Regions from separate parts of the Embleya sp. NPDC056575 genome, predicted to be linked through region 1. Evidence: riboswitches for the same ligand, from Rfam matches in the RefSeq annotation. Region 1 holds a riboswitch; the other holds the start of a gene.
What was found. Region 1 has a riboswitch for S-adenosylmethionine ahead of thrC (threonine synthase). Riboswitches for the same ligand answer to the same signal wherever they lie in the genome.
Positions count from the first base shown of each region.

Region 2: linked by a shared signal. The riboswitch ahead of ACFRCG_RS18400 (aminotransferase class V-fold PLP-dependent enzyme) and the one ahead of thrC (threonine synthase) in region 1 are both predicted to bind S-adenosylmethionine.

Region 1 covers NZ_JBHTVA010000032.1:2,071-9,088, reverse strand. Annotated here, with positions in the region: gene ACFRCG_RS24855 (cold-shock protein) at 191-394, opposite strand; gene ACFRCG_RS24850 (MoaD/ThiS family protein) at 816-1,094, opposite strand; gene thrC (threonine synthase) at 1,091-2,365, opposite strand; SAM riboswitch class I at 2,382-2,535, opposite strand; gene ACFRCG_RS24840 (glucosyl-3-phosphoglycerate synthase) at 2,728-3,705, shown strand; gene ACFRCG_RS24835 (trehalose-6-phosphate synthase) at 3,901-5,382, shown strand; gene ACFRCG_RS24830 (hypothetical protein) at 5,456-6,604, opposite strand; gene ACFRCG_RS24825 (DUF916 domain-containing protein) at 6,647-7,018, opposite strand, start outside.
Region 2 covers NZ_JBHTVA010000021.1:26,903-33,920, reverse strand. Annotated here, with positions in the region: gene ACFRCG_RS18435 (Rieske 2Fe-2S domain-containing protein) at 1-24, opposite strand, end outside; gene ACFRCG_RS18430 (c-type cytochrome) at 21-821, opposite strand; gene ACFRCG_RS18425 (heme-copper oxidase subunit III) at 868-1,497, opposite strand; gene ACFRCG_RS18420 (cytochrome c oxidase assembly protein) at 1,573-2,694, shown strand; gene ACFRCG_RS18415 (hypothetical protein) at 2,704-3,114, shown strand; gene ACFRCG_RS18410 (hypothetical protein) at 3,242-3,655, shown strand; gene trpD (anthranilate phosphoribosyltransferase) at 3,741-4,823, shown strand; SAM riboswitch class IV at 4,977-5,093, shown strand; gene ACFRCG_RS18400 (aminotransferase class V-fold PLP-dependent enzyme) at 5,328-6,737, shown strand; gene ACFRCG_RS18395 (Lrp/AsnC ligand binding domain-containing protein) at 6,918-7,018, opposite strand, start outside.

The DNA of each region.
Region 1 (7,018 bases):
GCGTGCCTCGCCGCCGCCCGCACGTCGGGGCCGGGGGGCAACGACCGGGGCCCGGCCCCCGCTTGGCGGGAAGGCCGGGCCCCGGTCATGGATCCGACAGGATCGGGCGCGTTGTGTGCCGCGATGTGTCGTGCAGTCCGTGGTGTGGACCGTTTCAAGCAGAGGAGCAGAGGAGCGCATGGCTCCCGGTTCAGGCGGTGACGCGGACCATGTCGGCCTGCGGCCCCTTCTGCCCCTGCGAGATCTCGAACTCGACTCGCTGCCCCTCCTCGAGCGTCCGGTACCCGTCCATCTGGATCGCGCTGTAGTGGACGAAAACGTCCGCCCCACCGTCGACCGCGATGAAGCCGTACCCCTTCTCCGCGTTGAACCACTTGACGGCGCCCTGAGCCATTCCTAACTCCCCTGTTACTGGCCCTTTCACGGATACTGCACGCCGCAGCTCCGGGTTCGTATCCAGAAGGACCCGGCCCTCTGCTACGACCGCGGCTGAATGTATCCGGACGGATGCCCGGAGCAACAGGTCAATCGGACGAGAATTCCCGAGCGAATAAAACTCGCATTCTTCGCGAGTCTCCGGAAAAGCCGTATTTCAATCCACCAGGAAAACGACTTTGAGCACATATCGGATGTGATCCCGACCACGGGTTTACCGACGCGCCGCCGCCAAAGACGGGAAATGGAGCCGGTTAAACCCGGGTTACGCACAACCTTCGGCAGGAACGAAGAAATCCGCCGCGCGGTGCTCGCGCGGCGGATTTCCCGGTTCCGTTTCGTGCCCGATCGAGGAAGATCGGGACGCTCGGCCTATCGCGTCAGCAACCCCCGGCGACCGCCGGGATGATCGAAACGGTGCCCTTGTCGGGGATCGCCGTGGCGAGCCCGTCGGCGAAGCGCACGTCCTCGTCGTCCACGTACAGATTCACAAAGCGACGCAGCTTGCCCTCGTCGTCGAGGATGCGCGCGCGAATTCCGGTGTGGTCCTTTTCCAGCGAGTCCAGGACCTCGGCGAGCGTGGTGCCCTCGGCGGACACCTCCGCCGCCCCACCCGTGTAGGTGCGCAGGATGGTCGGGATGCGAACGGAGACGCTCATGCGAGGCCGGCCTTTCGGAAGGAGTCCAGGGTGGGTCGAATGGTCGCGGTGGGTCCGGTCGTCGGCGTGACCGCGTCCAACGTCTTGAGGCCGTCGCCCGTGTTGAGCACGACCGTCTCGGCGTCCGGGTCCAGCGCGCCGGACTCGAGCAGCTTGCGCAGGCAGCCCACGGTGACCCCGCCCGCGGTCTCGCCGAAGATGCCCTCGGTACGCGCGAGCAGCTTCATCGCCTCGACCACCTCGACGTCGTTCACGTCCTCCACCGCGCCGCCCGTGCGCTTGCACACGTCGAGCACGTAGGGGCCGTCGGCGGGGTTGCCGATCGCGAGCGACTTGGCGATCGTGTCCGGCCGCACCGGGCGGATCACGTCGTGCCCGGCCTTCCACGCGGCGGCCACCGGGGAGCACCCCGTCGCCTGGGCGCCGAAGATCTTGTACGGCGCGTCCTCGACCAGACCCAGCGCGATCAACTCGCGGAAGCCCTTGTCGATCTTGGTCAGCTGCGACCCCGACGCGATGGGAATGACGATCTGCTCCGGCAGTTTCCAGCCGAGTTGTTCCGCGATCTCGTAGGCGAGCGTCTTGGAACCCTCGCCGTAGTAGGGCCGCAGGTTGACGTTGACGAAGCCCCAGCTCTCGCCGGCCGGGTCGCCGATCAGCTCCGAACAGAATCGGTTGACCTCGTCGTAGGTCCCCTCGATGGCGACCAGCTCGCCGCCGTAGACCGCCGCCGTGACGACCTTGCCGGCCTCCAGGTCGGACGGGATGAACACACAGCTGCGCAGGCCCACCCGGGCGGCGGCGGCACCCACCGCGCCGGCCAGGTTGCCGGTGGACGAGCAGGACAGCGTGGTGAAGCCGAAGGTGCGCGCGGCCTCGACCGCGATCGCCACCACGCGGTCCTTGAAGGAGTGCGTCGGGTTCCCGGAGTCGTCCTTGACGTGCAGGTTGCGCACGCCCAGCTCGCGACCCAGGTTCTCGGCCCGGACGAGCTTGGTGAAGCCGGGGTTCAGGCTGGGCCGGGACGCGACGTCCGCGGACACCGGCAGCAGCGGCGCGTAGCGCCAGATGTTGTGCGGCCCGGCCTCGATCCGCTCCCGCGTCACGGTGCCGAACTCGTAGGCGACCTCGAGGGGGCCGAAACAGGACTCGCAGGCGTACTTCGGGCCGAGCTCCGTGCGCTCGCCGCACTCGCGACACGACAGCGCGACGGCCGGACCGAAGGAGGTGGGGGTGGCGCTGGTGGTGCGGGTGGCGGTGGGTGTCGCCATGGCGAGGGCCTTTCTGTCCTCATCTTTACCCGTGGGGTCCCACGGGCCGGACTTGGCACCTGTCCGACTCGTCGGCCGCTCGCTCGCGCCGAAAGCGCGTCACGAGGAATGACGATCGGATGGTTGCCGGGGCTTCAACGGGCCGTTCCCTCTGCCCCTCTGGATGAGCTGCTATGGCGGTGGACACACCCTTCGCCGGGTGGCCGGTCCGCGTTTGTCCGGTCCGACGTGCGATCGTCGTAACCGGTGACGACGACTGTAACCGAACCGGTGCCGCGTCGATCATCCGGTCCACCTCGCGAGACGATAAAGGGTGGAACGACCGAGGCCGGAACACCGGCGACGACAGGGGATCTTCGAACGTGACGCACGAGGTGGGCGACTGGCTCCGACGGCGGTCCTCCGCCGCCGCCGACTGGCCCGTCGACAGGCTTCTCGACGCCAAACGCGACACCCGGGTCAGCGTCGTCCTGCCCGCGTTGAACGAGGCGGCGACCGTCGGCGACATCGTCAAGGTGATCCGGACCGAGCTGATCGAGCGGATACCACTGGTGGACGAGCTGGTGGTGGTCGACTCCGGCTCCACCGACGACACCGCGCGGGTGGCCGCCGACGCGGGCGCGCGGGTGGTGCACCGCGACGACATCCTGCCCGCGCTCGCGGCCGTGCGCGGCAAGGGCGAGGTGTTGTGGCGCTCGCTCCTGGTCACCGACGGCGACATCGTCGCGTTTGTGGACGCCGACCTGAAGGACTTCTCGGCGGACTTCGTCACCGGGATCCTCGGCCCGCTGCTCACCGACCCCTCGGTCCAGCTGGTCAAGGCCATGTACGACCGGCCGCTGGAGATCGGCGACACCATCGTGCCCGCCGGCGGCGGCCGGGTGACCGAACTGGTCGCCCGTCCCCTGCTCAACCTGCACTGGCCCGAACTGGCCGGCTTCGTGCAGCCGCTCGGCGGCGAATACGCGGCCCGCCGCACGCTGCTCGAACAGCTGCCCTTCCCCTGCGGCTACGGCATCGAGACCGCGATGCTCGTGGACACCCTGCGCCTGGTCGGCCTGGACGCGATGGCCCAGGTGGACGTCGGTGTGCGGCGGCACAACCACCAGGACGAGGCGGGCCTGGGGCGGATGGCGGCGGAGATACTCCAGGCCGTCGAGCGCCGCCTGCGCCGCGCTCCCGCCGGCGCGCACCCGGCCACGCCGAACACCGTGCTGACCCAGTTCGAACGGGACGAGGCGGGCTTTCGCGTACGCACCCACGACATCGCCGTCCGGGAGCGACCGCCGATGGCCGAGGTGCCCGAGTACCGGGCGCGAACCCGCCTGGTCGGGCGCTGACCCCCCCGGCCCGAGAGTTTCCCCGGCGTTCGGCCCGGGTTTCCGCCTCGGTGGCCAAGGGCTCGCCGATATCCGAGAGGCACAGTCCGACTACGTGCGGTAGTGGCCGGTGGGCGTGATACTCGCCACACCGTTCGAACCCAGGGCTCGCCCGGCCCGGGTTTGCGCACCGGGATGCGTGGCTAGGGTCGGGGCATGAGTGCTCCCCAACCCGCCACCCCCGCTCCCGCCGGGGTGCTGGTCGCCTCCAACCGCGGTCCCGTGTCCTTCTCCCTGGAGGACGACGGCACACTCACGGTGCGGCGCGGCGGCGGCGGACTGGTGTCCGGCCTGTCCACCGCCGGGCAGGGCACCGGCGCCGTGTGGGTGTGCTCCGCGCTCGGCGAGCCCGACCGCACCGCGACCCGCGCCGCGCCCTCGGGCCGGCTGGATCTCGCCGGTCACGACACCGGCGGGCTGGCCGTACGGATGCTCGACATCGACCCCGGCACGTTCGCGCGGGCGTACAACGCCATAGCGAACTCGACCCTGTGGTTCGTCCACCACCTGCTCTACGACACCCCCTCCAAGCCGGTCTTCGACGCGCGCTTCCGGAAGGAATGGGCCTCCTACGAGGCGTACAACCAGGCGTTCGCCGAGGCCCTGGCGGAGGAGGCGGCCGAGGGCGCGAAGGTGGTCGTACAGGACTACCACCTGACGCTGGTGCCGGTACTGCTCCGCCGACTGCGTCCCGACCTGCGGATCGGCCACTTCGCGCACACCCCCTGGGCGCCGCCGGACTACTTCCGGCTGCTGCCCGACGACATCGCCCGCTACGTGCTCGAAGGGGTGCTCGGCGCGGACCACGCCGGATTCCACTCCCGACGCTGGGCGCTGGCGTTCCTGGACTGCTGCGCCGACGTGCTGGGCGCCGACGTGGACCGGGACGCGATGACCGTCACGCACGCGGGCCACGTGACCGAGATCGGCGTACACGCGCTGGGCGCCGACGCCGAGTTCCTGCGCGAGCGCGCGTCCCGGGCCGACGTGGACACCCGCCTCGCGGGGCTGCGCGAGGTGGTCGGCGACCGTCGGGTGATCGTCAGGGTGGACCGTACGGAGTTGTCCAAGAACATCGTCCGGGGCCTGCTGGCCTACCGCGAACTGCTGCGCACCCGACCGGAATGGCTCGGCCGGGTGGTGCACGTGGCGTTCGCCTACCCGTCGCGGCACGACCTGCCGGAGTACCGCGAGTACACCGCCGCAGTGCAGCGGGTGGCCAAGGAGATCGACGACGAGTTCGGCACCGGCGACTGGCAGCCGCTGGTCCTGCACGTCAACGACGACTTCCCGCGCTCGCTCGCGGCGTATCGGCTGGCCGACGTCGCGCTGGTGAACCCGATCCGGGACGGGATGAACCTGGTCGCCAAGGAGGTGCCGGTGGTCTCCCTCCTGGACGAGGGGCACGGGGGCTGCGCGCTGGTGCTCTCGCGCGAGGCGGGCGCGTGCGAGGAGTTGGGCGAGGACGCGATCGTGATCAACCCGTTCGACGTCTCGCGGACCACCGAGGCGCTGCACGAGGCGCTGACGATGGACACCACCGAGCGGCTCCAGCGCACCAAGCGGCTGGCCGCGGCGGCGGTGGCGCTCAACCCGCAGCAGTGGTTCCTGGAGCAACTGGACGCGTTGGACGTCTGACCGGGTGGGCGACCGGGCCGCCACACCGGCCGAATCGCGCGATTCGGCCGGCGTGTGGCGGGTGGCTCGGTGCTCAGGTCGCGGTCGGCGCGGCGGCGCGGCGTCGGCGGGTGATCACCACCGCGACCGTGCCGGTGGCGACCAGGGCCGCGCCGACGGCGCCCGCGGCGGCGAGGCCGGCCGGGCCGGTGAGTGCCAGGTTGCCGCCGCCGGACGTGCCGCCCGAGCCGCCGGTGGCTCCCGCGGCCCCGCCGGCTCCACCGGAGGTGCCGGCGGACGCGCTGCCCGAGGTGCCGCCCGTGCTTGCCGAACCGGTGGCGCCGGCGCCGGTGTCGCCGCCGGTGGTCGTGGTCGAGCCGCCCTTGAAGGCGACCTTCACGAAGGCGTCCTGGCTGCGGTCGGGGGAGCCGTGCGCGGCCATGGTCAGCACGTAGCACGCCGTTTTGAGGCAGTCGACGTCCTTGCCCGCGCCGTTCCTGTACGCGGCCTTGACGTCGGTGAGCGTGACCGAGAACGTGCCGTCCGGGTTGATTCCGTCCGCGCCGTACGCCTTGATCCACTTCGAGGCGCCGTAGTTGCCCGCGTTGGTGGTCCAGTCGGCCTCCTTGGGGCCGAACACCACGTAGATCCCGTTGCCGCTGCCGGCCGCGTAGCCGGAGCCCTTGACGGTGATCGAGGCGCCCGCCGGGTCCAGGCCGGTGCTCGGGGTCACGGTCAGCTTCACCCCATCGGCCGCTTGAGGGGCCGCGGCCGGCGCGGCCTGTGCCGCCGTGGCCGCGCGCAACGATCGGGGTGCTGCGGCGAAGGTCAGCCCGACCTTCGCGGTGGGCCCGCCCTCGGCCCCGACCCGGACCTCGAACGCAGGGGCGTCCGGGGCGAACCCGGTGCCGACCACGAGCGGGGTCGCGACGAAGCCGTTGCCGTCGGCGGTGAGCACGCGGCCGCCCTTGGGGTCGACGGTGTCGCCGCCGTACAGCGCGACGGTGACCTTCGCGCCGGGGGCGAAGCCGCGAGCGGTCACGGTGATCTCGTCGCCGCCCGGGGCCAGTTCGGCGCCGCGCGAGACGGTCGCGGTGGGGGCGGCGGACGGGGCGGTGGTCGATGGCGTCGAGGTCGACGGGGCGGCGCCGACGGCCGGCGCGGCGAGGATGCCGGCGGTCAGACCCACGGCGGCGGCTGCGGTGACCATGCGCCGGGCGGACGGGGTGTGCGGGGTGAACATGGCGGCTCCTGAAGGGATTTCGGGCGATACGACGGCGGGTCGTCAGCCGGTCGGGTCGGCGGTGGCCTCGGTGCGGGTGTCGGCGGGCTTCGACCCGTCGGCGGGGCTGCCGGCCTCGGTGGTCGCTGCGCCCTCGGCGGCGGCCCGTCGGCGGCGCCGCACGCCCCGAACGATCCGGCCGATCAGCGCGCCGATCAGCAGCACGATCGCGCCGAGGAGCAACCACGGCGGCGCCCATATGGCGGTCGACTTGGTGGCCGCGGTCGCCGGATCACCCGTCACCTTCACGTCGACGGTGAGGCGCCCGGCCGGGACGACGCCGGCGAAACGCTGCACCACCTCGTGCGTGGCCCCCGGCAACAACTCGGGCAACGTGGCGTGCTTCGGACCGCCGAGTTGCCGGCCGCCGAGGCC
Region 2 (7,018 bases), on a different contig from region 1:
TTCGGATTTGTCCTGGCTACTCATTTGGTCCTGGCCTTGGGGGTCCGGGCGGCAATCCAGATCGCACAGCCGATCAGCAGGCCGAGCGCGATGATCCAGCCGAAGAGGCCCTCGGAGACCGGGCCGAGGCGGCCGAGACCGAGACCGCCGGGGTTCGGCTCCTTGTGCGTCGTCTCACGCACGTAGGTGACGATGTCCTTCTTCTGCTGCTCGGGCATCGTGCTGTCCGGGAACGAAGGCATGTTCTGCGGGCCGGTGAGCATGGCCTCGTAGATGTGCTTCGGGTCCACGTTCTTCAGCGGCGGCGCGAACTTGCCCTGGGTCAGGGCGCCGCCCTCGCCGGAGAAGTTGTGGCACTGCGAGCAGTTCGTGCGGAACAGCTCGGCGCCGTTGACGATGTCGCCGTTGGGCGCGTACATGTCCGGCGTCGGGATCTTGGGGCCGACGCCGAGGGAGGCCACGTACGCGGAGAGCTGTTCGATCTGCGCCGGGGTGTAGACCTCGGGCTTGCGCGGTGCCTGGGCACCGGGCTGCTGGAGGGGCATCCGGCCGGTCGACACCTGGAAGTCGACGGCGGCCGCGCCGACGCCGATCAGGGAGGGGCCGTCCGAGGAGCCTTGGGCGTCGAGCCCGTGGCAGGTCGAACATCCGCTCAGGTAGAGCTTCTTGCCCGCTTCGACCGCGATGGAGGCAGAGTCGTCGGCCTCCGCCTTCTTGGCGGGCGCGAACGCGGCGTACAGCCCCCCCGTGGCCGCGAGCGCAAAAATGAGTACGACGATCGCCGCCAAGGGGTGGCGTCGCCGCGCGGAGAGCTTTTTCACGGATAACCCCGGTCCAATGTCGTCTGCGTAGTGAGTGTCGGGACGTCTACCTGATGACGTAGATCGTGAAGAACAGACCGATCCAGACCACGTCGACGAAGTGCCAGTAGTACGAGACGACGATTGCGGCCGTGGCCTGCTCGTGCGTGAACCGTCGGGCCGCGTAGGTGCGTCCGAGGACCAACAGGAAGGCGATCAGACCGCCCGTCACGTGCATGCCGTGGAAGCCGGTGGTCAGGTAGAAGACCGAACCGTAAGCCGACGACGAAAGAGTCGTGCCCTCCTTGACCAGCTCCGTGTACTCCATCACCTGACCGCCGACGAAGACGGCGCCCATGATGAAGGTGATGATGAACCACATGCGGAGCTTCTTGACGTCACCGCGTTCGGCCGCGAAGACGCCGAGCTGACAGGTGAGCGAGGACAACACGAGGATCGTCGTGTTGCCCGTCGAGAACGGGATGTTCAGCTCACTGGCATGCTCGCGCCAGGCGTCCGAGCCGGTGACCGACCGGATCGTGAAATACATCGCGAACAAGGCCGCGAAGAACATCAGCTCCGACGCCAACCAGACGATCGTGCCGATGCTGACCAAGTTGGGACGGTTGAGTGTCCCGTGTGTCCCGTGTGAGGGGGGCCCGGTTTCTAGTGAAGTTGCTGTCGCCACGGCGGCCATTATTGCGGTCGCCGGATCTGCCCACACTTCGGGGGGTAACCCTCGTTGAACGTGTCGGGGTTAGGCTCTGGTTCCGTGAGTGGCTCTGCAGGCGATGCCGGGATGTTCCTGGCACACGCGACCCCCGGGAACGTCCCGCCCGAACTGACCCCCATTCGGCTCCTGACCGGGTGGGTGTTCGAGCCGATCCCGATCCTGGTCGCGATGTTGTTCGGCGGGCTCTATCTGTACGGGGTGCACAAGCTCAGGGCTCGCGGGGACGCGTGGTCGCGGTGGCGCACCTTCTCGTTCCTGGGGTTGGGTCTCGGCACGTTCCTGATCGCGACCGAGTCGGCGCTGGCCGCCTACGACACCGTGTTGCTGAGCGTGCACATGGTGCAGCACATGGTGCTGGCGATGATCACGCCGATCTTCCTGGCGCTGGGCGCGCCGATCACCCTCGCGCTGCGCACCCTGCCGACCAAGTGGCGTAATCGGCTCAACGCCCTCCTGCACAGCAGATTCTCGAAGGTGGTCACCTTCCCGGCCTTCGCCGGTTTCGTCTTCGTGCTCAATCCGTTCGCGCTGTACTTCACGCCCTGGTACGAGCTGACGCTGCGGAACACCTTCATGCACGACATGAATCACGTGCACTTCGTGATCATCGGCTGTATGTGGTTCTGGCCACTGCTCGGGCTCGACCCGATGCCGCGCGCGAGCCATCCGATGCGGTTGCTCGCGGTCTTCGCGACGTTGCCGTTCCACGCCTGGCTGGGCATCGCGATCATGAGTTCGTCCACCGTGCTGGCCGGTGACTGGTACAACGACCTCGGTCGCGATTGGGGCGCGAGTCCGCTGTCCGATCAGGGCACCGCCGGCGGGATCCTGTGGGGCAGCGGCGACATCATCGGGCTGCTCGTCTTCCTCGTGTTGTTCGTGCAGTGGGCCAAGGCGTCCGAGCGCGAGGCGGTGCGCGAGGATCGGCGGCTCGATCGACTCGAACTGATCGAGGCCGGGCGCAAGGCCCGGGAGGAGCGGTTGGCGCGCGAGGCGGCGGCGGGCGGCGACGGTGCCGAGGCCGTCGGGAGCGCCGGGGGCGCCGGAAAATCCGTCGCGAAGAGCACTCGTGCGGGTGACTCTGCCCGAACGGAGGACGGCGATTCGGCCGTCCGGGTGCCCCCCGGGGCCGAGCCGAGGCCGGCGGGCGCGGCCGAGTAGCGTCGCGGCATGATCCTCGAACGGTTCCTCCGCAGGCGGCGTGCCGAGCCGGTGCCCGTGCTCGTCGACGACGGCACGCTGGTCGTGGTCGGCTCCTGCTTCGATCCGGCGCGTGCCGACTCGGCGGTGGTCGCGGAGATGCGGGCGGCCGGAGTGGCGGTGGAGACCGGTCCGTTCGTGATGCGGCACCTGGTGACCCTGCCGGACCACGACGCGGTCGCGGAGGCGACCCGGATCCTGGCGGCGGACGAGTGGGCGGTCACGGTCGTGGCGGCCGACGAGCGGCCGCTGCGGGTGCGGATCGCGCGGCAGCAGGTGCTCACCGGCCTCGAACCGGCCCGCGAGCGCACCCGGATGGCGGGGCTGGCGCAGCGGTTGGGCGGGGACGCCGAGGGCTACGAGGTGCTGGCGCGCGGGTGAGTCGGGCGGACCCGGGCGGTCGGGCCGGGATCGGGGCGTGACGAGCCCCACATTCCGGCGGGGAAAAGCGCTAACATCCGGGGCGGATCCAAGTTGTCGTCCCGTACCCGGACTCAGGCAGGTGGACATGACGCGCGGCGAGACCATGACCGTCCTTGTGTACAGCGACGACCGCAACACCCGTCGGAAGGTCACCCTCGCGCTCGGGCGCAGGCCCGCCGTCGACGTGCCGTTCGTGGAATACCTGGAGTGCGCCACCGAGCCCGCCGTGATCGCGGCGATGGACAAGGGCGGCGTGGACCTCGTGATCCTGGACGGGGAGACCGCCCCCGCCGGCGGCATGGGTGTGTGCCGTCAGCTCAAGGACGAGATCTACAACTGCCCGCCCGTACTCACCCTGGTCGGTCGCCCGCAGGACGCGTGGCTGGCCACCTGGTGCCGGGCCGACGCGGTGGTCGCGCATCCGCTGGACCCGCGCACGCTCGCCTCGGCGGCGGCCGACCTGATCCGCGGGCGGATCGCGGGACGTCAGCCGGCCTGACCGCATCGCGGATAACCGTCGGGTGTCGCCGGCCCCGGTCGGTACGCTGGCGCCGACTCATCCGATGACACTGCGGGAGCGGACCATGGGCGCCTCGGCCTCCACGTACCAGAGCGGCGGCAATCCGGCGGCCCGTTCCTGGCGCGACATCCTGGCCTCGCTCATGCGGGGTGACGACCTGCCGGCGGATGCCACGGCGTGGGCCATGGACCACATCATGACGGGTGAGGCCACGCCGGTGCAGGTGGCCGGGTTCGTGATCGCGCTGCGGGCCAAGGGCGAGACCGTGGACGAGGTCTCGGGTCTGGTGCGGGCGATGTACGAGCACGCGTCGACCATCGAGGTGCCCGGTCGCACGGTGGACATCGTCGGCACGGGCGGCGACCTCGCCCGCACGGTGAACATCTCGACCATGTCCGCGATCGTGGTCGCGGGCGCGGGCGAGACCGTGGTCAAGCACGGCAACCGGGCGGCGTCGTCCGCCAGCGGCGCGGCCGACGTGCTCGAAGCGCTCGGCGTGGTGCTGGATCTGACCCCGGAGCAGGTGGCCCGGACGGCCGGGGAGGCGGGCATCACGCTGTGCTTCGCGCAGCGTTTCCACCCGTCGCTGCGGCACGCCGCGCAGGCGCGGCGCGAGCTGGGGGTGCCGACCACGTTCAACTTCCTGGGTCCGCTGACCAATCCGGCGCGGGTCCGGCATCACGCGATCGGGGTCGCGGATCTGCGGATGGCGCCGATCGTGGCCGGTGTGCTGGCCGATCGTGGGGCCACCGCCCTGGTCTTTCGCGGTGACGACGGGTTGGACGAGTTGACCGTGACCACCACGTCCCAGGTGTGGATCGTGCGGGACGGCGACGTGCGCGAGGACCGGGTGGATCCGCGCGACCTGGGCATCGCGTTGAACGGGATCGAGACGCTGCGCGGCGGCGACGCGATGTTCAACGCGGGGGTGGCCCGGAAGCTGCTCGCGGGGGAGAAGGGCGCGGTGCGCGACGCGGTGTTGTTGAACTCGGCGGCGGCGCTGGCCGCGCTCGGCCCGGGAGACGGATCGTTGACGCAGCAGTTGGCGGCCGGGATCGAGCGGGCGGCGGAGGCGATCGACTCGGGGGCGGCGCAGGCGGCGCTCGATCGATGGGTGGGCGTGACGCGGTCGTTCGCCCGGGGGTAGCCGGAGGCGGATGTGTGCGCCGGGTGGGCCGAGGTCGGCCCGCCCGGCGTCGTCGCGTTCGGCTCCGTCCGGGCGCGGGGGCGGGTGTCCAGTATGTGGAACCGGTGGGGTGGTCGTTGCGCGCGGCGATTCCTGCGGTAATAATTCTGCGCAGGTCACGAGTGACAGTGGAAAGCCCCGGCTTGCTGTCCGGCAACCCTCGCTCCGCGGTGGGGTGCCCCGGGTGATGACACGGTCGGGCGTCGTCAGGCGTCCCGGCAAGCGCGGACCCCTGGTGTGGCGGTAGGCAATTGCCCCATGCGAACCGGGTCCTGTACCTGGGGAGCATGTGATGGCGTGAAATCTCTTTCTCGAAACGGGCTGATCGGCCCATTCCGTACGCGCTGAGTCGTCGCGCGTCGCTTTTCCGAGACCACATTTCATCCGGGGATCACTCCGCGCTGTTTTGATGTCGACTTCTCGACATCGCGTGGGGTCGGTTCTCGTCTGCCGAGGAGATTTGCCATGACCGCCGGTACCGCTTCCGCCGCCTCCGCCGCTTCCGCCGCCTCCGTTGCCTTCGACGCCGATGTCGCCATTGCCGCCCCGTTGCCCGTGGTCGGGCGGGATGTGCTCGTTCCGCTGGTCACCGGGGGTGAGGTGGAGTACGCGGCGCTCGACTACGGGGCCAGCGCGCCGTGTCTGCAGCGGGTGTGGGACGACGTGGCCGGCTATCTGCCGTACTACGGCAGCGTGCACCGCGGCGCCGGCTACCTGTCGCAGTTGTCCACCGAGCTGTACGAGCAGAGCCGGGCCACGGTCGCGGAGTTCCTCGGGCTGCGGGGTGACGACACGCTGCTGTTCACCCGGGGCACCACCGACTCGCTGAACCTGCTCGCCTCGGTACTGCCGCGCGGCACGCGGGTGTTCGTGTTCGAGACCGAGCACCACGCGGCGCTGCTGCCGTGGCGTCGGCATGCCGGGGTGACCCAGTTGGCGGCGCCGTCCTCGCCGGCGCAGGCGGTCGCGGCGCTGGAGGCCGCGCTCGAAGGCTCCGGTGACGGGCCTCGGCTGGTGTGCGTGACCGGCGCCTCGAACGTGACCGGCGAGCTGTTCCCGGTGGCGGAACTGGCCGAGGTGGCGCACCGGTTCGGGGCGCGGATCGTGCTGGACGCGGCGCAACTGGCGCCGCACCACCCGGTGTCGGTCGCGGACCTGGACGTGGACTGGGTCGCGCTGTCGGCGCACAAGCTGTACGCGCCGTTCGGCTCGGGGGTGTTGGCGGGGCGCGGGGACTGGCTGGACGCGGCGGAGCCGTACCTGGCGGGCGGCGGGGCGAGCAAGGCGGTCTCGCGCGACCACGTCGAGTGGCAGAGCGGCGCGGCCCGGCACGAGGCGGGGTCGCCGAACGTGATCGGCGCCTACGCGTTGGCGTCCGCGTGCCGGGCGATCACCGAGGCGGGGCCGGCGGCGCTGGTCGCGCGCGAGGAGGCGCTGTTGGCGCGGTTGCGGGCGCGGTTGGCGGAGATTCCCCAGGTGCGGACGCTGGAGCTGTTCGGGCCCGAGTCGGCGCGGGTGGGCGTGCTCTCGTTCGTGGTCGAGGGGTGGAACAGCTCGCGGTTCGCGGCGGTGTTGTCGGCGGAGTACGGGATCGGGGTGCGCGACGGGCTGTTCTGCGCGCACCCGCTGGTGCGGCACCTGTTGGGCGGGCGGGCCGATCAGCCGACCGAGTGTGGGTCGCCGGACGCGCCGGAGGGGCAGCAGAACCTCAACGCGATCCGGGTCAGCTTCGGTGTGGGGACGCCCGTCGAGCACCTGGACCGCTTCGCGGCGGCGGTTCGGGAAGTGGTGGAGCGGGGGGCGCGGTGGAGCTACACGGTGGATGGAGGCCGGTGCGTTCCTGATTCGGACCCGCGCGTGTTGCCTGCGGCGTGACGGAGGTGTGGGCGGGCGGGGGTCGCGTGCCTGGGCCTTGGACGGGGTGGGGCGTCCTCAAACGCCGGACGGGCTGATTGGGGCTGGGTCGCGTTCTGGGCCGGCCTCCGGCCCGGGAGTCCTCAAACGCCGGACGGGCTGAGAGGTGCCGGGTCGGGGGTGGGGGGCGGTTGGGGTTGGTTATTCGAGGCCGATGGCGAAGGCTGCTTCCAGGTCGTGTTGGGAGTAGGTGCGGAAGGCGATGTGGGTGGTGGTGGCCTCTACTCCCGGGACCTTGTTGA